DNA from 4 places in the Streptomyces sp. NPDC047079 genome. Region 1 is predicted to be linked to each of the others. Evidence: riboswitches for the same ligand, from Rfam matches in the RefSeq annotation. Region 1 holds a riboswitch; each other region holds the start of a gene.

Region 1 (4,951 bases):
CGGGCGCCGCCTTCGCACCCTTGTGGTCGCCCGCCCCGGTCGCGTGGTACGCCTCGTTCGACGCGCTGTCGTAGGCCCACACCTGGTCGCCGTTGCGGATGACGCTGTACTCGGCGGCCTTCTCGATCAGGGAGACCTTCTGCTTGTCCTGGCCGTCGGCGGCGACGCGCAGGGTGTGCGTGCCGGAGGCCAGCTCCAGCAGCTTGGAGGTCGGGTCCGCGGCCGAGCCCCCCTTGTCGCCCGCGCCCTGCGAGAGCGCGCCCGAAGCGAGGCTGCTCTCCAGACCGCCCAGGTTGGGCAGCCCCAGGTCCGTGCTGACCTTCACCGTGCCGGACATCTGCTGGACGTCCGACTTTGCGATCTTCTCGATGAGCTGCTGGGCGCTGATCTTCGGAAGGTCGGGGTCCCCGGATCCGGCGAACGCCGGAACGAGCCCGATGGTCGCGGCCGCCACTCCCACCACTGCGACCGGGACGACGTACCGCGCGGCCGTGCGCCGCCCGTCGCGTACGTCCTCGGCCTCGCCGGCGGGCGTGCTGCCGTCGGATTCGTACGGTGCCATGTGTGCCTTACCTCCGTCATCGGCGGCGGCCTACCGTCCCTGCCCTGGTCCACCCCTGTGCCGCCATTTTCACCCGAACTCCTGTGAGGTGGTGTTGTCCATCTGACCAAATCGGCCGGGAACAAGCGTCAGACCGCGGACCCAACTCCGCGTAATCCTGGGGTATGACATCGCGGGGCGGCGACTGCTCCGAACCCGTAGGGGTCCCTCGGGCGCTGGGCCCCCTGGGCCCTGGGCGGCGACCCACTGCGGCGCATCGGAGCCCGGCTGGACCGAGGAGCGCGGGACGCGGCCGCCGAGCGGGGCCGCCCCGGTCATGGCGGCCCCGGTGGTGATGAGGGCGGTGCGGCGCTTCGCGAACGTGGCATCCGTCCGCGTGATCGCCAACCGTGTGGCGCGGGCCACAGTCACGGACAGCCCTCGGTGATCGAGAGCGCGGATCGAGCGAGGGGCGTCAGCCGGCCCGGTGCACCACCGCGTCGCACAGTTCCATCAGGGCCGCCTTCGCACCGCACTCCGGCAGCGGAGCCAGGCCCGAGCGGGCGTCCTCCACATACCGGACCGTGTCGCGGCGCGCCTGCTCCAGGGCCGGGTGAGCGCGCAGGCGGGCGAGGGCCTCGGCATGCCGGGCGTCGTCCGTGAGATCGGAGCCGAGGAGCTCGCACAGGGCGATGTCCTCGGGCAGCCCCATGCGCTCCGCGCGCTCACGCAGGCGCAGGATCGGGAGGGTGGGGATGCCCTCGCGCAGGTCCGTCCCGGGCGTCTTCCCGGACTCGTGCGAGTCCGACGCGATGTCCAGGACGTCGTCGGCCAGCTGGAACGCCACGCCCAGCCGCTCGCCGTACTGCGTGAGCACGTCCACGACCGTCTCGTCGGCACCCGACATCATCGCCCCGAAGCGGCACGCCACCGCCACCAGCGAGCCGGTCTTGCCGCCGAGGACGTCGAGGTAGTGCTCGACCGGGTCACGGCCGTCCCGGGGGCCCGCCGTCTCCAGGATCTGGCCCGTGACCAGGCGCTCGAACGCCTCCGCCTGGATCCGGACCGCCTCCGGGCCGAGATCGGCCAGGATGTGCGAGGCCCTCGCGAACAGGAAGTCACCCGTGAGGACCGCGACCGAGTTGCCCCAGCGGGTGTTCGCGCTGTCCACCCCGCGCCGCACCTCGGCCTCGTCCATCACGTCGTCGTGGTACAGCGTGGCGAGGTGGGTCAGCTCCACGACCACGGCCGAGGGCACGACTCCGGGCGCGTACGGGTCGCCGAACTGCGCCGCGAGCATCACAAGCAGCGGCCGGAACCGCTTCCCGCCCGCACGCACCAGGTGCTGCGCGGCCTCTGTGATGAAGGGCACCTCACTCTTGGTGGCCTCGAGCAGCCCCTCCTCGACAGCGGCCAATCCGGCCTGGACATCGACCTCCAGAGCCTGCTCCCGCACGCTCAGCCCGAACGGCCCGACGACGGTCACGTGGGGTCTCCTGTCTGCTGACGTCTGCTGACGATCACACGGTCGGTCTCAAGGACGGCCACTTGCTCGATGGCGTCGCCCGTCGACGCGCTCATCGAGTTGTCGATCTGTCGTCGCCATCACTCAAGTCAGCGTATCCGGTCACGTTTCGATCACCACGAGCGCCCACTGTTCCAGGCCGGGCGGTATCGGATCACGAACGGAATGTGCCTGATCATCTGATAGGAACAGATATTCCCCCACATACCCGACAATCACCCCTCACGCCGGAACCGACCTCCTTACGCCCGGGCACCCCCCGCCCTCCCCTGCGGACGTCACCCCCGTTCCCTCTACGGCTGCCCGCCCCCGCGCGCCGCATACACCGGCCAGGCATTCGAGTCGGCCTCGCGGCCACGCCCACCCCCCTCGCCCGGGAACCTCCTTGCCGGGCAACGGAGTCAAGTCCGGACGAAGGGCACTCACCCACCCGAAACGCTCCACTCAAGACACACGACATGTGACCGTTTTACCCCAATAAACCCCCTATGTAATTAACCATCGATGACGACCGCGAAGACCAGAGTGAAATAGCTCACGTCCGCGGCAGACGGGGCATTAAGGGCGTGTCACCAACTACCCCTTTGCGAATGGCAACTTGAACTCCGCTCGACAAACTGGATCACCGACCTTATTCCCCCATTTCAAGGTCAATTCGGAAGGAGTGTGACTTGCAAGCTTGTTCCGGACATGTGCTCTCGCATACCTTCCCCTCGATCCGAGCGGAACGCCGAATCCTGCCGCCGCTCGGGAGCCCATCGACCACGACGGCAGGAGCGGGGGACCCAGGTAGGCCGCCGATCCGGACACCCGCCGGAACGGCTAGGGGTGAAGCCGTGCCCTCGACATCGAGGACACGGCCGGGCACCTCCCCGCCCGAACCCGACAGCTCACCTCGCAGGCGCCGGAGAGGAATGCGACATGCCCGCTTTCGCCCTGCCCGCACGCCGACGGGACCGCGGCTCCAAGGCCGCCCGTATCACCCGTGCCCTCGCACTCGCGGGGTCGGGTGCCGCCGTTCTCGCCCTGCCGGTCATGGGAGCGACCAGCGCTTCCGCCGCGACCGGTAAGCCGGCGACGGCCACCGTGACCGCCACGACCACCGCCAAGGCCGTGACGACCCGCGGCACCACCCTGGACAGCTGGATCCGTCAGTCGCTGGAGGTCATGGCCCAGCACGGCATCCCCGGTACGTACAACGGCATCTACCGCAACGTGATGCGCGAGTCGTCCGGCAACCCCAAGGCGATCAACCTGTGGGACTCGAACGCCCGTAAGGGCATCCCGTCGAAGGGTCTGCTCCAGATCATCGACCCGACCTTCGCCGCGTACCACGTGCCCGGCACGGCGTTCGACCCGTACGACCCGGTGGCGAACATCACGGCCGCGTGCAACTACGCCGCCCACCGGTACGGCTCGATCGACAACGTCAACAGCGCGTACTAATAGCCGACGGACCGCCGGCCGGCGCTGTCGGCCGGCCTCCGGTGGCCCCCGAGGAGTCGTTCGAGCACGACGGCGATGCCGTCGTGCTCGTTCGACATGGTGACCTCGTCCGCCACGGCCTTGAGTTCGGGGTGGGCGTTGGCCATGGCCACCCCATGCGCGGCCCAGTCGAACATCGGGATGTCATTGGGCATGTCACCGAAGGCGATGGTCTCCGACGGCCCCAGGCCCAGATGGGCGGCGGCCAGTGCGAGCCCCGTCGCCTTGGTGATGCCGCACGGCTGGAGTTCGACGGTGCCGGGCCCGGACATGGTGACCGTCGCGAGGGAACCGACGGACGCGCGGGCCGCCGACGCCAACTCGTCGTCCGACAGGGCGTGATGGCGCAGCAACACCTTGCTGATCGGCTCGCACCACAGGTCGTCCCGCCGCTCGACCCGCACCGCCGGCAGGGTGGGGTGCGGCATCCGGTAGCCGGGTTCGATGAGCGTGAGGCCGTCCACCCCGTCCTGGTCGACGGCCGCGTACACCTGCCCCACCTCGGCCTCGATCTTGCCGAGTGCGGTCTCGGCCAACTCCCGGTCCAGGGTGACGGAGAAGAGGAGCCGGTTCGCGCCGGCGTCGTACACCTGCGCGCCCTGCCCGCACACCGCGAGCCCCCTACTTCCGAGGTCGTCGAGCAACGGCCGCACCCTGGGCGCCGGGCGCCCCGTCACGACGAGGTGCTGTGCGCCTGCCGCCGAGGCGCGCGCCAGGGCGGCCCTTGACCGGTCGGAGAGCGTGTCGTCGTCACGCAACAGCGTTCCGTCCAGGTCAGTGGCGATGAGTGAATATGCGAGGGGTGCGGCCATGATCAGAGAATACGGATGGAACGCCCCGGCGACTCGGCGCGAACCGGACGACGTCCGGTATCCCGCGCCCACCGAACTCCCGTATGACAGAACCCGAGTTGCCGCGCGCTTCCCGAAACACGCAGGCGTACGGCCCCGTCACGCAGGTCCCCGGCATGACGGCGTACGGCCACGCCCCGACGAACCTGCCCCTCCCCACGACCCGGCCCCAGGCCCCCAGGGCCCCTGGGGCGCGACGGCGCCGCGCCCCCTCCGTGCCCCGTGACCTCGCGCGACGCGACCTCGCGTCCCGCGAACGCGTGCCCCGCGAACTCGTGCTGTGTGTCCTCGTGCCCGTGATCGCCTGACCCGTGACCCCCGGCCGGAGGACCTGGCCCCGCCGTCCTCAGCCGTGTGCCGCCGCCAGATGCTTCGCCAGCCTGGGTGAGGCGAACTCCGTGCCGCACACGAAGCGCATCACCGGGCCGTACGAGGCCGCCGCGGGCAGGCCCGTGAAGTACAGGCCCGGCACGGAGGACACATAACCCGCGCCGAGCCTCGGAGTGCCCCGGCTCACCGCCAGTTCCGTCCGCAGCTCGTGGCCCAGGA
Region 2 (4,951 bases), on a different contig from region 1:
CGGACGCGTCCGACCTGTCCACCCCGTCCCAGACGCCCGCGTACCAGGGGCGGGTGGACGTCGTCCGGTTCACGCGGGACTGCCTGGCCGGGTCCGGGTCGACCACGATGTACCCGGTCTCCCCCGGCATCACGTAGTGCAGCCGCTGCCGGATCTGCTGCTTCGCGTACGCGTCGTCCTGCCAGCGCGCCTTGAGGTCGCGCAGCTGCTCGACCCGGTTGCGGGCCTCCTGCCGCTGCCGCTCCATCTCGGCGATCTCGGCGCGCTGCGAGACGTACTGCCTTATCGGGTACGCGAGCGCCACGATCAGCGAGCAGAGGACGAGCGCGAGCAGGGCGGCCCGGCCCGTGAGCCGGGAACGGCGGGCCTGCCGTCTGGTCTGGGAGCGGTACACCCGGGCCGCCGTCTGCTCCCCGAGCAGCCGCAGCCTGGTCGCGGTGGAGAACCGGTCACGGTCCTTCACTGCCATGTCTCCCGCCTCCCCTGCACACGTGCGTACGTCCCCGCACACGGTACGGGACCGCGTACGGGGACGTACGGACGACTGGCTCGGCGGCCCTTGGCGCTCAGCCCTTGAAACGCGGGAACGCGCTGCGGCCGGCGTACACCGCGGCGTCGTCGAGGATCTCCTCGATGCGCAGCAGCTGGTTGTACTTGGCGACACGCTCGGAGCGGGCCGGGGCACCGGTCTTGATCTGGCCGCAGTTGGTGGCGACGGCCAGGTCGGCGATGGTGACGTCCTCGGTCTCGCCGGAGCGGTGGGACATCATGCACTTGAAGCCGTTGCGCTGGGCCAGCTCGACGGCGTCCAGGGTCTCGGTCAGCGAGCCGATCTGGTTGACCTTGACCAGCAGGGCGTTGGCGGCGCCCTCCTCGATGCCGCGGGCGAGGCGCTCGGGGTTGGTGACGAACAGGTCGTCGCCGACCAGCTGGACCTTGTCGCCGAGCTTGTCGGTGATGACCTTCCAGCCTGCCCAGTCGTCCTCGAACAGCGGGTCCTCGATGGAGACGAGCGGGTAGGCCGCGACGAGCTCCTCGTAGTACTCCGTCATCTCGGCGGCGGAGCGCTCCTTGCCCTCGAAGAGGTACTTGCCGTCCTTGTAGAACTCGGAGGCGGCGACGTCGAGGGCGAGGGCGATCTGCTCGCCGGGGACGTACCCGGCCTGCTTGATGGCCTCGAGGATGAGGTCGAGCGCCTCGCGGTTGGAGCCGAGGTTCGGGGCGAAGCCGCCCTCGTCGCCGAGGCCGGTGGACAGGCCCTTGCCCTTCAGCACCTTCTTGAGGGTGTGGTAGACCTCGGTGCCCCAGCGCAGGGCCTCGGAGAAGGACTCCGCACCGATCGGGGCGATCATGAACTCCTGGATGTCCACATTGGAGTCGGCGTGCGAGCCGCCGTTCAGGATGTTCATCATCGGCACCGGCAGCAGGTGCGCGTTCGGGCCGCCCAGGTAGCGGAAGAGCGGGAGGTCGCTGGCCTCGGAGGCGGCGTGGGCGACGGCGAGGGAGACGCCGAGGATGGCGTTGGCGCCGAGGGAGCCCTTGTTGTCGGTGGCGTCCAGGTCGAACATCGCCTGGTCGATCAGGCGCTGCTCGGTGGCGTCGTAACCGACCAGCTCCGGGCCGATCTGCTCGATGACCGCGAGGACGGCCTTCTCGACACCCTTGCCCTGGTAGCGGTTCGGGTCTCCGTCACGGAGCTCGATGGCCTCGAAGGCGCCGGTGGAGGCGCCGGACGGAACGGCGGCACGACCCGTGCTGCCGTCGTCGAGGCCGACCTCGACCTCGACCGTGGGGTTGCCTCGGGAGTCCAGGATTTCCCGGGCTACGACGACGTCGATGGACGGCACGAGCATCTCCTTCTTGGATGTGACGCTGGAAGTGCGGGGCTGGTGTGCCTTGCGACTAGAGCCTAACCGTCCCGGGGCATCGGCCAGCCGACCGACCGTCCCGTGGACAGGGTGACGGCACACATTGTTCCAGCACGGAACAAAGGGCGGATGGCCAAGAAACGGCGCGGAAGCAAAAAGCCCCGCTCCGGCGCGTACGGGGGAACACGCACCGGAGCGGGGAGCCCGTGGGGACGGGGGCGGCCCTCAGGCGGCCCCCACCAGGAGGGCCACGGCCGTGAGGAGACTCAGGGCCGGCCGCCGGGTCACTTCAGGTGCAGCTGCTGGCCCGGGTAGATGAGGTCGGCGTCCTCGACGATGTCCTTGTTCAGCTCGAACAGCTTCTCCCAGCCGCCCCGGACGTGGTGCCGCTCGGCGATCGAGCCGAGGGTGTCGCCCTTGACCACCTTGTACTCGCCGTCGCCCTTCTTGACCTTCTTGCCGGTCGGGGTGGTGACGGTCTTCCGGGGGGCCGGGCGGTGGGTGGAGCGGGTGGCCGCCTGCTGCTCGGTCGAGCGGGTGGTGGTGGTGCTCTTCGCGGAGCCGCCGGAGCTGCCGGAGCCGCCCGCGGAGGCCGGGGCGCCGTTGTAGGCGGCGCCGGACAGGCCCTTGCCGCAGACCGGCCAGGCACCCTTGCCCTGGCCCGCGAGGACCTTCTCGGCCACGGCGATCTGCTGCCCCTTGGAGGCCATGTCGGCCCGCGAGGCGTAGGCGGTGCCGCCGTACGCGGCCCAGGTGGAGTTGGTGAACTGAAGACCGCCGTAGAAGCCGTTGCCCGTGTTGATGGACCAGTTGCCGCCGGACTCGCACTGGGCGACGGCGTCCCACTCGGAGGCGGTGGCGGCGGAGGCGTTGCCGGCCGCCATCAGCGGGGCGGCGACGGCGGCGCCGGTGACACCGGCGAGCGCGATGGCGCGGACGGCCTTGGACGGACGGCGGTGCTTGCCCTTGCCGGAACACAGCATGGTTCGATCCCCTCACCGACGCCTGCGAGGTGAGCTGTCGGGTTCGGGCCGGTTGAGTTGCCCGGCCGCGCACCTCTCGGCGCGCGGCTCCACCCCAAGCCGCTCCCGGGCAACTCCCGGGCGCGGCACCTACCTTGGGTCCCCCGCTCCTGCCTACGGCGCTTGACGCGACGACTGTTCCCGTACGGCCGCTGGCAGGATTCGGCGTTGCGACCGTCGGGGCCCGCTGTGGCGAGCGATCACGACCGTAAGCAGTCGATCCGCCGAATTTCAAAGACGATCAGGGCTTATGAGACTCATATCTCACTCTCGCCAAACCGGACATTCGACGCGAAGCGGGGCGTGAAGTGGCCGTGTTCGGGCGGTAGTTCAGGACTCGTCCCCGGACGGCTCGGTCCGGAGCTCAAGGCTCTGACCGGGGAGGATGAGGTCCGGGTCGGCGCCGACCGTCTCCTTGTTCGCGTCATAGAGGGCGGCCCATCCGCCGCGCAGGTCAAGGGAGTCGGCGATGGACGACAGATTGTCTCCGGGGCGGACGGTGTACGAGCCGCCGGCGGTGTCGCGGGCGGCGGCGGAGCCGCGCGAGGCATGACGGCCGGCGGAGCCGTCGTCGCCACCGTCCGCGACGCTCTCGTCGGCACTGCCGCCACGGTGGCGGCCGGCACCCGAGACCTCCTCCGCACCCGCAGCCGAAAGCACTCCACTCTGCCCGGACTTGTCCGACTCGTCGCTCTTCGCCGTACCCCTGGGCGCGTCGGCCGAGCCGGCGTCGGCACGAACCCCGGCCGAGTCGGTGCCCGCCGCGGATGAAGGGGAAGAGGAGGGCGAGGGGGACGCGGAGGAAGGCGCCGAAGAGGGCGACGACGCACCCGGGTCGGAAGACCCGGACGAGCGCCATGAATCGGAAGAGCTGGACGAGTCGGACAGTCCCAAGTCCATACCGGAGCCCCGGGAGGAGGCGGATCCGCCGGAGGAGTCGCCGGCCACGCCCGTGTCGACGTTCGCGGCACTCGAGTCCTTGCTCAGACCGGAGACCAGGCCGCAGGCGCTCCAGGTGGACACGCCCCGCTGGTCGAGGATCCTCTCGGCGACGGCGATCTGCTGCGAGCGGCTCGCCTGGTCCGGGCTCGGGGCGTAGTCGAGACCGCCGTACCTCTCCCAGTCCTGCTGCGTCAACTGGAGTCCGCCGTAGCGCCCGTTGCCGGTGTCGGCGCTCCAGGATCCGCCACTCTCGCACTCCGCGACCCGGTCCCAGGTCGTACCGTCGGCCGCGCTCGCACCGGTGGCACCGAGGAGAGGGATCGCGATCGCCGACCCGGTCACGCCTGCCGCGACGAGGAGGGCCGGAGCCTGGCGGGGGCGACGGTGACGGCCGGTCCCGGAGAGCATGCGATTGCCTTTCACACGACAGCAGTGACCAACGCGGCGGCTGTGGCGTACCGCCGCGTTGCTGCGTGAACGTATAACCAGTCGATCACTTGTCACAAGTTAATGCAGCGCAGATCACGTGAAGATCACGGAGTTGAGAAAATGTCACCTCCCTGTGACGGTCGGCGTGTCCGCCACCTCACTCCGCGGCGCCGGCGGTACCGCGGTGATCTTTCTTCGGAACCGGGGCGAACTCCACGGGAAGCGTGCGCAATCCGCGCATAATGAGCCCTCCACGCCAGCGTAAATCCGCTGAATCCACCGCGAGTCGCAGGTCCGGAAGACGGGTGAGAAGGGTGGCGAGCGCGGTCTGCCCCTCCAGCCGAGCAAGGGGGGCACCGAGGCAGTAGTGGATGCCGTGGCCGTAGCCGAGGTGCTGGTTGTCGCGGCGGGAGAGGTCGAGGACATCGGGGTCGGCGAACCGCTCGGGATCCCGGTCCGCGGCGGCGAGCACCACGAGGACCGGGTCACCGGCGGCGATGTCCTGCCCGCCGATGGTGAGCGGCCGGGTGGCGAACCGCCAGGTGGCCAGCTCGACCGGGCCGTCGTAGCGCAGGAGTTCCTCGACACCGGTCTCGAGGAGATCGCTCTCGCCGCGAGCGAGGGAGGTCTTCAGGCGCGCCCGCTGGTCGGGGTGGGTGAGCAGGGCGTACATGCCGTTGCCGATGAGGT
Region 3 (4,951 bases), on a different contig from region 1:
GGCAAGCCCGACCCGCGCGACGGCTCGCTGCCCGACATCATCGGCGGGCAGCTGCGCGAGGTCGTCGAGGAGGAGGTCCCGGCGCGTGCCCTCATGGGCGCCTACCGGCTGCCGCACGACGGCACGCGCGCGTGTGACGCGGCGGATCTGGCCCTCACCATCCTCGGCGGCGGCGAGTCCTCCCGTCTCTACAACCGGCTCGTGCGGCGCGACCGCACCGCCGTCGCCGCCGGCTTCGGCCTGCTCCGGCTCGCCGGGGCGCCCTCCCTGGGCTGGCTGGACGTGAAGACCTCAGGTGACGTCGAGGTGCCCGTCATCGAGGCCGCCATCGACGAGGAGCTCGCCCGGTTCGCCGAGGAGGGACCCACGGCCGAGGAAATGGAGCGTGCCCAGGCCCAGTTGGAGCGCGAGTGGCTGGACCGCCTCGGCACGGTCGCCGGCCGCGCAGACGAACTGTGCCGGTACGCCGTGCTGTTCGGCGACCCGCAGCTCGCGCTGACCGCCGTGCGACGGGTGCTCGACGTGACCGCCGAGGAGGTGCAGGAGATCGCCAAGGCCCGTCTGCGCCCCGACAACCGCGCGGTCCTCGTGTACGAGCCGGTCGCGGCCGAGGCCGAGAGCGCTCAGGCCGCCGAGACCACCGCCGCCGAAGACACGAGCAACGACGAGGAGTCGGCGAAGTGACCGAGCTCGCGACCATGGACTTCCACCCGCAGCCCCAGCCCGGCGCGGCCCGCCCCTGGGCGTTCCCCGCGCCCGAGCGCGGTGCCCTCGACAACGGCCTGACGGTGCTGCGCTGCCACCGCCCCGGCCAGCAGGTCGTCGCCGTCGAGGTGCTCCTCGACGCGCCCCTTGACGCCGAGCCGGCCAGCCTCGACGGCGTCGCCACGATCATGGCGCGTGCCTTCTCCGAGGGCACCGACAAGCACTCCGCCGAGGAGTTCGCCGCCGAGCTGGAGCGCTGCGGCGCCACCCTCGACTCGCACGCCGACCACCCCGGTGTGCGCCTGTCCCTCGAAGTGCCCGTCTCCCGCCTGTCGAAGGCACTCGGGCTGCTCGCCGACGCCCTGAGGTCGCCGGCGTTCGACGACAGCGAGGTCGAGCGCCTGGTGCGCAACCGCCTCGACGAGATCCCGCACGAGATGGCCAACCCGGCCCGCCGCGCCGCCAAGGAACTCTCCAAGGAGCTGTTCCCGGCGTCCTCGCGGATGTCGCGCCCGCGTCAGGGCACCGAGGAGACGGTCTCCAACATCGACGCTGCGGCGGTCCGCGCCTTCTACGAGCGCCATGTGCGGCCCTCCACGGCCACCGCCGTCGTGGTCGGCGACCTCACCGGCGTCGACCTCGACGAGCTCCTCGGCGAGACGCTCGGAGCCTGGACGGGGGCACCCGCCAAGCCGCGCCCCGTGCCCCCGGTGACCGCCGACGACACCGGCCGCGTGATCATCGTGGACCGCCCCGGTGCCGTCCAGACACAGCTGCTGATCGGCCGCGTCGGCGCGGACCGACACGACCGGGTGTGGCCCGCACAGGTGCTCGGTACGTACTGCCTCGGCGGCACCCTCACCTCCCGCCTGGACCGCGTCCTGCGCGAGGAGAAGGGCTACACCTACGGGGTGCGGGCGTTCGGCCAGGTGCTGCGTTCCGCGCCCGACGGCACCGGCGCCGCGATGCTGGCCATCAGCGGTTCCGTCGACACGCCGAACACCGGCCCGGCGCTCGACGACCTCTGGAAGGTGCTGCGCACCCTCGCCGCCGAGGGGCTGACGGACGCCGAGCGTGATGTCGCCGTGCAGAACCTGGTGGGTGTGGCGCCGCTGAAGTTCGAGACCGCGGCGGCCGTCGCGAGCACGCTCGCGGACCAGGTCGAGCAGCACCTGCCGGACGACTACCAGTCGACCCTGTATCAGAAGCTCGCCGACACAGGCACGGTCGAGGCCACGGCCGCCGTCGTGAACGCCTTCCCGGTGGACCGGCTGGTGACCGTTCTGGTGGGCGACGCCGCGCAGATCGAGGAGCCCGTCAAGGCGCTGGGCATCGGCGAAGTGCGCGTCGTCCGGGCCGAGTAGAGGCGCTGCCCGCGCGTCCGGAGCCGCGACGCTCAGAAGGGCCCGGGTGACGCCTTCCGTCACCCGGGCCCCCTCTCGAGGAATTTGTCCGTATTGCCATGGAGGCTGCCTCTCTGCCCTGTGGGATGCGCTACAAACCCCCTGATCGGTTTGCCGACCGAAAGAGGCTCCTTTTAGCGTCTGTCGGGCTGTCCGTCAGGCAGTGCGCCGCATCCGCGGCACCGGACAGCCATCGCCGAGTCCCCGTACGGCGCGAGCCAGGGGAGCCGGGGACCCACCCTCCTGTCGCCGCCTTCGCGGCCGGCGGGGCCCATGCAGTCCCTGGGGTGAATCGGGCGTCAGCCCGTAGGAGACCTTCCTGCTCCGAACCCGTCAGCTAACCCGGTAGGCGAGAGGGAAGGAAAGGACCAGCCACTTCATGGCGTTCACCTGCGCCACCGGGAAGCACCGCCGTCCCAGCCGCATGCGGCGTACGACCGCGAACGCCGTGGGTGTCGCGGCGCTCACCACCACCGGCGTCATCGGCACCCTGGCCGCCCCGGCCTTCGCCGCCGGGCACCCTGTCGAGGAGACGGGACTGATCCGGGCCGTCAGCCTCGGCGACTCGGTCGCGGAGAAGATCGACGCCCAGGCCGCCGCCCAGAAACAGGCCGCCGAGCAGAAGAAGGCCGCGGAGGCCGCGCGCCGGCAGGCCGCGGAGAAGGCGCGCAAGGAACGCGAGGCCAAGGAGCGCGCCGCCCGCGAGGCCGAGCGCAGGCGCCTGACCGCGTACGTGGCGCCGATCCTCCACTCCTACGTCTCCACCGGCTACAGGACCGGCGGCTCCCTGTGGTCCTCCGGCACCCACACCGGCATCGACTTCCATGCCGCCACGGGCACGCCTGTGCACGTGGTCGGCTCGGGTGCCGTCGTCGAGATCGGTTGGGGCGGCGCGTACGGCAACCAGATCGTCGTCAAGATGAACGACGGCACCTACACGCAGTACGGCCACCTGTCCTCCATCGGCGTCTCCGTGGGCCAGAGCGTCACCCCGGGAGAGCTGATCGGCCTCTCCGGGGCGACCGGCAACACAACCGGTCCGCACCTCCACTTCGAGGCGCGCACCACCCAGGAGTACGGCTCGGACATCGACCCTGTCGCCTACCTCCGATCGCACGGCGTGAACGTCTGACAGCGGGCCGCCGTGCGGCGCGCCCGTATGTGACGACCCCGGCCCATCGGCCGGGGTCGTCGTCGTTTCGGACTGCTGTCTGTCCAAAAAATATCCATGGATTTCGGCTCGCCGTCGGAAATTCAGGCGAGCTGCAATAGAGTCGGCGGGACACACGTCAACCGTCGACGTTTCACGGGTATTAAGGCGGAGGTCGGTCATGCGTATTCCGGCGCACTCGGTATGCACGGCGATCCGTGACGACATCGTCGCGGGTGTCTACGAGCGCGGCGGCCGGCTCACCGAGGAGCTCCTCGCCCGCCGCTACGGCGTCTCCCGCGTCCCCGTGCGCGAGGCCCTGCGCACCTTGGAGGCCGAGGGCTTCGTCGTCACCCGCAGGCACGCGGGCGCGTGTGTCGCGGAACCCACCGAGCAGGAGGCCGCCGACCTTCTGGAGATGCGGATGCTGCTGGAACCGCTGGGGGCAGCGCGGGCCGCCCAGCGCCGCACCGAGGCCCACCTCAAGGTGCTGCGCGGCCTGGTCAGGCTGGGCCAGGAGCGCGCCAGGAGGGGCGGCAGCGAGGATCTGCGGTCTCTGGGCGGCTGGTTCCACGAGACCTTGGCGCAGGCCTGCGGGAGCCCCGTGCTCACCTCGACACTCGCCCAGCTGCGGCACAAGATCGGCTGGATGTACGTGGTCGAGGCGCCGGTCGATCCCGTGGAGTCCTGGGCCGAGCACGGCGGAATCGTGGACGCCGTCGCGCGCGGGGACAGCGAGCGGGCGCGCGCCATCACGGCGCTGCACACCGAGCGCATGACCGTCGCGCACCGGCTGCGCTTCCCCGGCGCGGGCGACCGCGCGGAGCGTGTGAGGGCTTCGCAACACACCGTAAACGCGTCCGGTTCCCGGTATTAACACAGGCGCCGTATACAAAGAGGGGTATTCGGCGAAGCCTATTCCGGCTGCCCTGTTCCCGCGTGCCCGGTAAAACCGGCATGCGTGAATTCCGTGTGCCGCGCGTAATTTCTCGTGACGGCGCCATATTCCGCGGGCGCCGGGCCGAGGGGCAGTCACCGGAGAGGGCCCGCACGGAGGCGCCGAACACCTCAGGGCCGGTGCCCGAAGACGGCGGAAGCCGCGTCCGCCCCGAGGGCGCGACGCGGCTTCCGCAACCGTGGTGTCCGAAGGGTCAGACCGTCTCGGGAAGCTCCTCGAGCCCCTCGGCGACCAGCTTGGCCAGGCGGTCCAGCGCGGCGTCCGCGCCCTCCGCGTCGGAGGCCAGGACGACCTCCTCGCCGCCCTGGGCGCCGAGGCCGAGAACCGCCAGCATGGACGCGGCGTTGACGGGGTTGCCGCCGGCCTTGGCGATCGTCACGGGGACCCCGGAGGCCGTGGCTGCCCGGACGAAGATGGAGGCGGGGCGGGCGTGGAGGCCCTCGGCCCAGCCGACGTTGACGCGGCGCTCAGCCATGTGTTGCTGCCCTTCAGGTGTTCAGGGTTGTCTAGACCAGTTTTCCATATGATGAAGCGTTTCCGGGCCGTGCGGAAGTCCCCTCCCGTGCCGGTCCGGATGCTGGACGGTCCCCGCTCGGCTTCCCCAGCCTGCCTCGCGCCGTTGTCGGACGCGAGCCGTACTCTGGGGCCCATGCAGACCGCGTCGGATCGGCACGAGTACCCCGCCCACTGGGAAGCCGACGTGGTGCTGCGCGACGGTGGCACCGCGCGCATCAG
Region 4 (4,951 bases), on a different contig from region 1:
CGTGGGGGCGGTGATCGTCGCGGCCGACGGCACGGAGCTGGCGCGGGCGCACTCCCGGGAGGGCGGGGACCCGGTGGTGCACGCGGAGGAGGCGGCGCTGGCCAAGCTTGACCCGGCGGATCGGCGACTGGCCACCGCCACGGTCTACAGCAGCCTGGAGCCATGCGCCCGCCGCGCGTCCCGGCCCGCGCCGTGCGCCCGGCTGATCCTCGACGCCGGGGTACGCCGGGTGGTCACCGCCTGGCGTGAACCGGACACGTTCGTGGCGGCGGCGGACGGAAACGCGCTGCTGAGGGCGGAGGGCGCGGATGTGGTGCTGCTGCCCGAGTACGAGGAGCGGGCCAAGGCCCCGAACGCCCATCTGCTGCCCCCGCCCGAAAGCCGCTGAAGGCCGGAAAACGGTGGTGAAGCGCCGTGGACGTAAACCCGTGTGCTCAGTGTCGCGCGCATGGCGTACACTGGAATCACCGACGCGGGGTGGAGCAGCTCGGTAGCTCGCTGGGCTCATAACCCAGAGGTCGCAGGTTCAAATCCTGTCCCCGCTACTGATGGCCGAGGGCCGGAATCCGAAAGGGTTCCGGCCCTCGGTGTTTTCCGGCTCGCCACCTGTCCGCGTACGCCGCTGTGTACGCCGGTCGGCCCACAGCGGTCGCCCCCCGCTCGTCCTGCGGGAAGCCTGGACGGGTGGTGCAGCAAGGAGGCGCGTGGCGGATCGAGGAGCCGTGCGACAAGAAGGACGGCGGGCCAAGGCCCGCAACACCGTACGGCGGGGCCGGCGCCCCGCACGACCGGACCGTCGGCGGCCCGGCCGTCACTCCTCTTCCCGAGGACAACGACCGGCGGGGCGACCGCTCCGTCGACGGACTCGACGGACTCGACCGTGTTGACGGCGTTGACGACGGCTCCGGCCGCTTGGCCGACCCGAAGGGCCTTGACGACGGCCCCGGCCGATCTGCCAACGCCCCGGACGGTCGTGACCGTCGTGACCCACGTGACGGTCGTGACGCTCGTGACCCACGTGACGGTCGTGGCAGTCCTGGCGGTCGTGGCAGTCCCGGCGGCCGCCGGACCGGAGGCCGTGCCTGCTCCGGTGGACGTATCCGGCCCGAGGACCGTGCCCGGTCCAGCGGCGGCGTCCGGTCCACCGGCCGTCCGGCGCGGGACGGTGGCGATCCGGGCCTCCGGCCTGTCGACCGCCCCATGGGCCCGGCCCACGGCCATCCCGTCATGACGAGTGCCAGGTCCGGGGAGTCCCGAGCGCCGGGGATCATGCCCGAGGACGCCCGGCCGCCGGGGACCGGCCCCAAAGACGCCCGGCCGCCGGGGAGCAGGCCCGGGAACTCGCGGCCGCCGAGGGCCAGGCCCGAGAATGCCGGAGCGCCGGGGTCCGGGGCCGGAAACGGCCGGTCGCCGGGTACCGGTCCGGTGGAGAGCCGGCGGAGTTCACACGTGCGGGCGCTTCTGCGGGCCCTGCCCGCGCTGCTCATCGTCCTAGGCGTCTGCTGCGGCCGGCTGACGCCGTCCGCCTTCCCGGCCGTCGCCCTGTTCACCGCCGCCCCGCTCGTCGCCGCGCCCCTCCACTCGCTGCGCGGCACCGTCGTCACCGGCGCCGCGGCCCTCGCCGCCGTACTGGCCGTGCACCTCGGACTCGCTGGGCTCGGTGCGTCAGGGCCGTCAGGTGCGCTCACCGAGGCGCTCACCACCATCGCCGCGGCCGTCCCCGCCGTCCTCATCAACATGCTCGTACGCCGCAATGACGCACGCCTGGCCTCCGCCCGCCGGATCGCCGAGGCCGCGCAGCGCGCCGTACTGCCCGAGCCCGCCGCGCGGATCGCAGGGCTCCGGATCGCCGCCCGGTACGAGGCGGCGCAGGCCGACGCCTCCATCGGCGGCGACCTGTACGCCGTTCAGGGCTCCCCGCACGGCGTACGGCTCGTGGTCGGGGACGTGCGGGGCAAGGGAACGGGCGCCGTGGCCGCCGTCGCCGTCGTCACCGGCGCCTTCCGGGAGGCCGCCGAGCAGGAGGCGACCCTGGAGGCCGTCGCCCAGCGCCTGGAGCGAGCGCTGTCGCGCGAGGGCCTCCGCCGGGACGGCCCCGACGCCCACGAGGAGTTCACCACCGCGGTCCTCGCGGAGATCCCGCACGAGGAAGGCCTCGTCCGCATCGTCAACCGCGGCCACCCCGCCCCCCTGCTCCTGCTCCCGGACGGCACCGTTCGCGAACTGGAAGCGCACGAGCCGGCGCCGCCGCTCGGCATGAGCGACCTCGCGACCTCGCCCGACCGCGCGGAGGAGTGGGACTTCCCGCCCGGCTCGACGCTGCTCTTCTATACGGACGGGGTCTCGGAGGCCCGGGACGCGCGCGGCGAGTTCTACGACCCGGCCGAGGGCCTCGCCGGCCGTGTCCTGACCACCCCGGGCGCCGTGCTGGCCGCCGTGACGGAGGACGTCGCCCGTCATACCGGCGGTCAGGCCACGGACGACATGGCTCTGCTGGCAGTGCGCCGGTCCGAGCGCTCATGACCCCCTTCGAGGATCCCCCTTCGAGGATCCCCCTTCGAAGGCCAAGCATCGTTGAGCGCCGGGTCGTTGTCACGGTGGGTGAGGAGGTGACCTCCCTCCGCATAACAACTGACGCACCGTCAATACCGATGAGGTAGATGAGGTGTGGCCAACTCGCCCGTTTTACGCCGTTCCTGTCATGAAAGTCCTGGCCAAGAGCGTCAAGGATCTGTCCGAACCGCTTGGAATCCAGGCCCCGCGTCTATTAACGTTCGATAACGCAGCGCGGTCGTCCCAGCCGTCACCAGAGGCGGCTCCGTGCGCGTGTGCCGAATCCCGCAAGGGAACCGGGGAACCACCACTTTGGGGTGAATCGGGCGGATACCGCTGTGTCGAAACGGCCGGTATACGCGCGTAGGAGACCTTCCCCTCCGAACCCGTCAGCTAACCCGGTAGGCGAAACGGAAGGAAAGGAGTGCGCCCACGTGGCGTCCAACCGGCCTGCCGAGAGCACCTCGTTCGCCCCAAGCGGCACGCAGACGATCGGCTTCGCGTCCCGCACCGACGAGGGCCCCTGGGAGGAGTGGAACCCCACCGAGGATTCCGTCCGTCCCGTCCGCGGTCGGCACCGCGTCACCAAGCAGCGCGGCGGCGGACTCGCCCGCAGCTCCACCGTTCTGGGCGTCGGCGTGATGGCCGCGGTAGGCGCGGGCGGCATGGCCACCGCGCAGACCGGCAAGCCTCCGGTGTCCATATCCCTGCCCGACCTCTCCTCGGTCACCGACTCGGCCAAGGCGCTCATCGGCGAGGAGCAGGCCAGCGCCCCCAAGGGCTCCGCCACCGTCCTGAGCACCGCCGGCGTGAGCACCACCGAAGCGGCCGCGGGCACCAAGAACGCGGGCGAGGCCCTGCGCGCCCGGATCATGCAGCAGGCCGAGTCCCAGCAGGACCGGATCGCCGCGGAGGCTGCGAAGGCCGCTGAGGCCGCCGCCGCGAAGAAGGCCGCCGCCGCGGCGGCCAAGGCTCAGGACGCCGCAAGGACCAAGGCCGCCGCCGAGAAGAAGGCGGCCGAGGCGGAGGCCAGGAAGAAGGCCGAGGCCGCGCGGCTGGCCGAACTGGCCAAGCAGTTCGCGCTGCCCACCTCCTCGTACACCCTGACCTCGCGCTTCGGCGACGCCGGCGCCATGTGGTCCTCCGGCTACCACACCGGCCTCGACTTCGCCGCCCCCACGGGCACGCTCATCAAGGCCGTCCACAGCGGCACCATCACCCAGGCGGGCTGGGCGGGCTCGTACGGCTACCGCACGGTCCTCACCCTCGACGACGGCACCGAGCTGTGGTTCTGCCACCAGTCGTCGATCAGCGTCACCGTCGGTCAGAAGGTGTCCACGGGCGACGTCATCGGCCGCGTGGGCGCGACCGGCAACGTCACCGGGCCGCACCTGCACTTGGAGGTCCACCCGAACGGCGGCGCCACCGGGATCGACCCGATGGCGTGGCTCCAGAGCAAGGGCCTCAACCCCTGAGACCGGTGGCCTCCACCCGGACACCCGCCCCCTGCCGGACGCCTGCCCCCTCCCGGACACCCGCCCCCTGCCGGACGCCTGCCCCCTCCCGGACACCCGCCCCCTGCCGGACGCCTGCCCCCTCCCGGACTCTGGTCGTCCCCTGTCTGACCCCCGCCGTCGGCTCCCGAACCCCGGCGGTCCTGACGACAACCCCCCGACGTCAGGGCCGCCGGTCAGATGCGTCGCGTGGAACGGCCTTCAGGCGGAATATCGTCTTCCGGCGCGGGCGTTGACGTAGGGCATGAGTTCTCTTCGTAAGCTCGGCTCCTCCGACCTCGAGGTCTTCCCCCTCTCCCTCGGCGGCAACGTCTTCGGCTGGACCGCAGACGAGACGCAGTCCTTCGCCGTCCTCGACGCCTACACGGCGGCCGGCGGCAACTTCGTCGACACGGCCGACGCCTACTCGGCGTGGGTCCCCGGAAACAAGGGCGGCGAGTCCGAGACCGTCATCGGCAAGTGGCTCGCGGCGCGCGGCAACCGCTCCGACGTGATCATCGCGACCAAGGTCAGCCAGCACCCCGAGTACCGGGGGCTGAGCGCCGCCAACATCAAGGCCGCGGCCGACGCGTCCCTGCGCCGCCTCGGCACCGATTACATCGACCTCTACTACACGCACTTCGACCAGCCGGAGCTGCCGGTCGAGGAGATCATCGGCGCGCTCGACGAACTGGTGAAGGCGGGCAAGGTGCGCGCCATCGGCGCCTCCAACATCTCCGCCGAGCGCCTGCACGCGTCCCTCGACTTCTCCGACCGCGAGAACCTGGCGCGGTACGTGGCGCTGCAACCGCACTACAACCTGGTCTCCCGCGACACCTACGAGGGCCCGCTCCAGGACGTGGCCTCCCGCGCGGGCCTGGCAGCCGTTCCCTACTACGCGCTCG

The links. A riboswitch is a leader RNA that binds a small molecule or an ion and turns the genes downstream of it on or off. The one in region 1 is predicted to bind cyclic di-AMP.
Region 2: it holds a riboswitch for cyclic di-AMP, as region 1 does, so the genes downstream of both, ABZ823_RS17070 (transglycosylase family protein) here and ABZ823_RS04660 (transglycosylase SLT domain-containing protein) in region 1, are expected to answer to the same signal.
Region 3: it holds a riboswitch for cyclic di-AMP, as region 1 does, so the genes downstream of both, ABZ823_RS13980 (M23 family metallopeptidase) here and ABZ823_RS04660 (transglycosylase SLT domain-containing protein) in region 1, are expected to answer to the same signal.
Region 4: it holds a riboswitch for cyclic di-AMP, as region 1 does, so the genes downstream of both, ABZ823_RS29830 (M23 family metallopeptidase) here and ABZ823_RS04660 (transglycosylase SLT domain-containing protein) in region 1, are expected to answer to the same signal.

Annotation. Positions count from the first base shown of each region.
Region 1 covers NZ_JBEYUZ010000002.1:457,841-462,791, forward strand. The annotation lists gene ABZ823_RS04650 (DUF2092 domain-containing protein) at 1-562, opposite strand, end outside; gene ABZ823_RS04655 (polyprenyl synthetase family protein) at 1,017-2,027, opposite strand; cyclic di-AMP (ydaO/yuaA leader) riboswitch at 2,785-2,983, shown strand; gene ABZ823_RS04660 (transglycosylase SLT domain-containing protein) at 2,988-3,512, shown strand; gene ABZ823_RS04665 (HAD family hydrolase) at 3,509-4,363, opposite strand; gene ABZ823_RS04670 (FAD-dependent oxidoreductase) at 4,749-4,951, opposite strand, start outside.
Region 2 covers NZ_JBEYUZ010000011.1:108,976-113,926, reverse strand. The annotation lists gene ABZ823_RS17080 (septum formation initiator family protein) at 1-469, opposite strand, end outside; gene eno (phosphopyruvate hydratase) at 567-1,853, opposite strand; gene ABZ823_RS17070 (transglycosylase family protein) at 2,153-2,851, opposite strand; cyclic di-AMP (ydaO/yuaA leader) riboswitch at 2,856-3,022, opposite strand; gene ABZ823_RS17065 (transglycosylase family protein) at 3,221-4,240, opposite strand; gene ABZ823_RS17060 (cytochrome P450) at 4,419-4,951, opposite strand, start outside.
Region 3 covers NZ_JBEYUZ010000008.1:143,330-148,280, reverse strand. The annotation lists gene ABZ823_RS13990 (pitrilysin family protein) at 1-684, shown strand, start outside; gene ABZ823_RS13985 (pitrilysin family protein) at 681-2,069, shown strand; cyclic di-AMP (ydaO/yuaA leader) riboswitch at 2,293-2,475, shown strand; gene ABZ823_RS13980 (M23 family metallopeptidase) at 2,488-3,240, shown strand; gene ABZ823_RS13975 (GntR family transcriptional regulator) at 3,440-4,135, shown strand; gene ABZ823_RS13970 (HPr family phosphocarrier protein) at 4,410-4,691, opposite strand; gene ABZ823_RS13965 (GNAT family N-acetyltransferase) at 4,866-4,951, shown strand, end outside.
Region 4 covers NZ_JBEYUZ010000046.1:15,525-20,475, reverse strand. The annotation lists gene ABZ823_RS29845 (dihydrofolate reductase family protein) at 1-388, shown strand, start outside; tRNA gene ABZ823_RS29840 (tRNA-Met) at 472-545, shown strand; gene ABZ823_RS29835 (PP2C family protein-serine/threonine phosphatase) at 1,426-2,523, shown strand; cyclic di-AMP (ydaO/yuaA leader) riboswitch at 2,820-2,976, shown strand; gene ABZ823_RS29830 (M23 family metallopeptidase) at 2,988-4,028, shown strand; gene ABZ823_RS29825 (aldo/keto reductase) at 4,312-4,951, shown strand, end outside.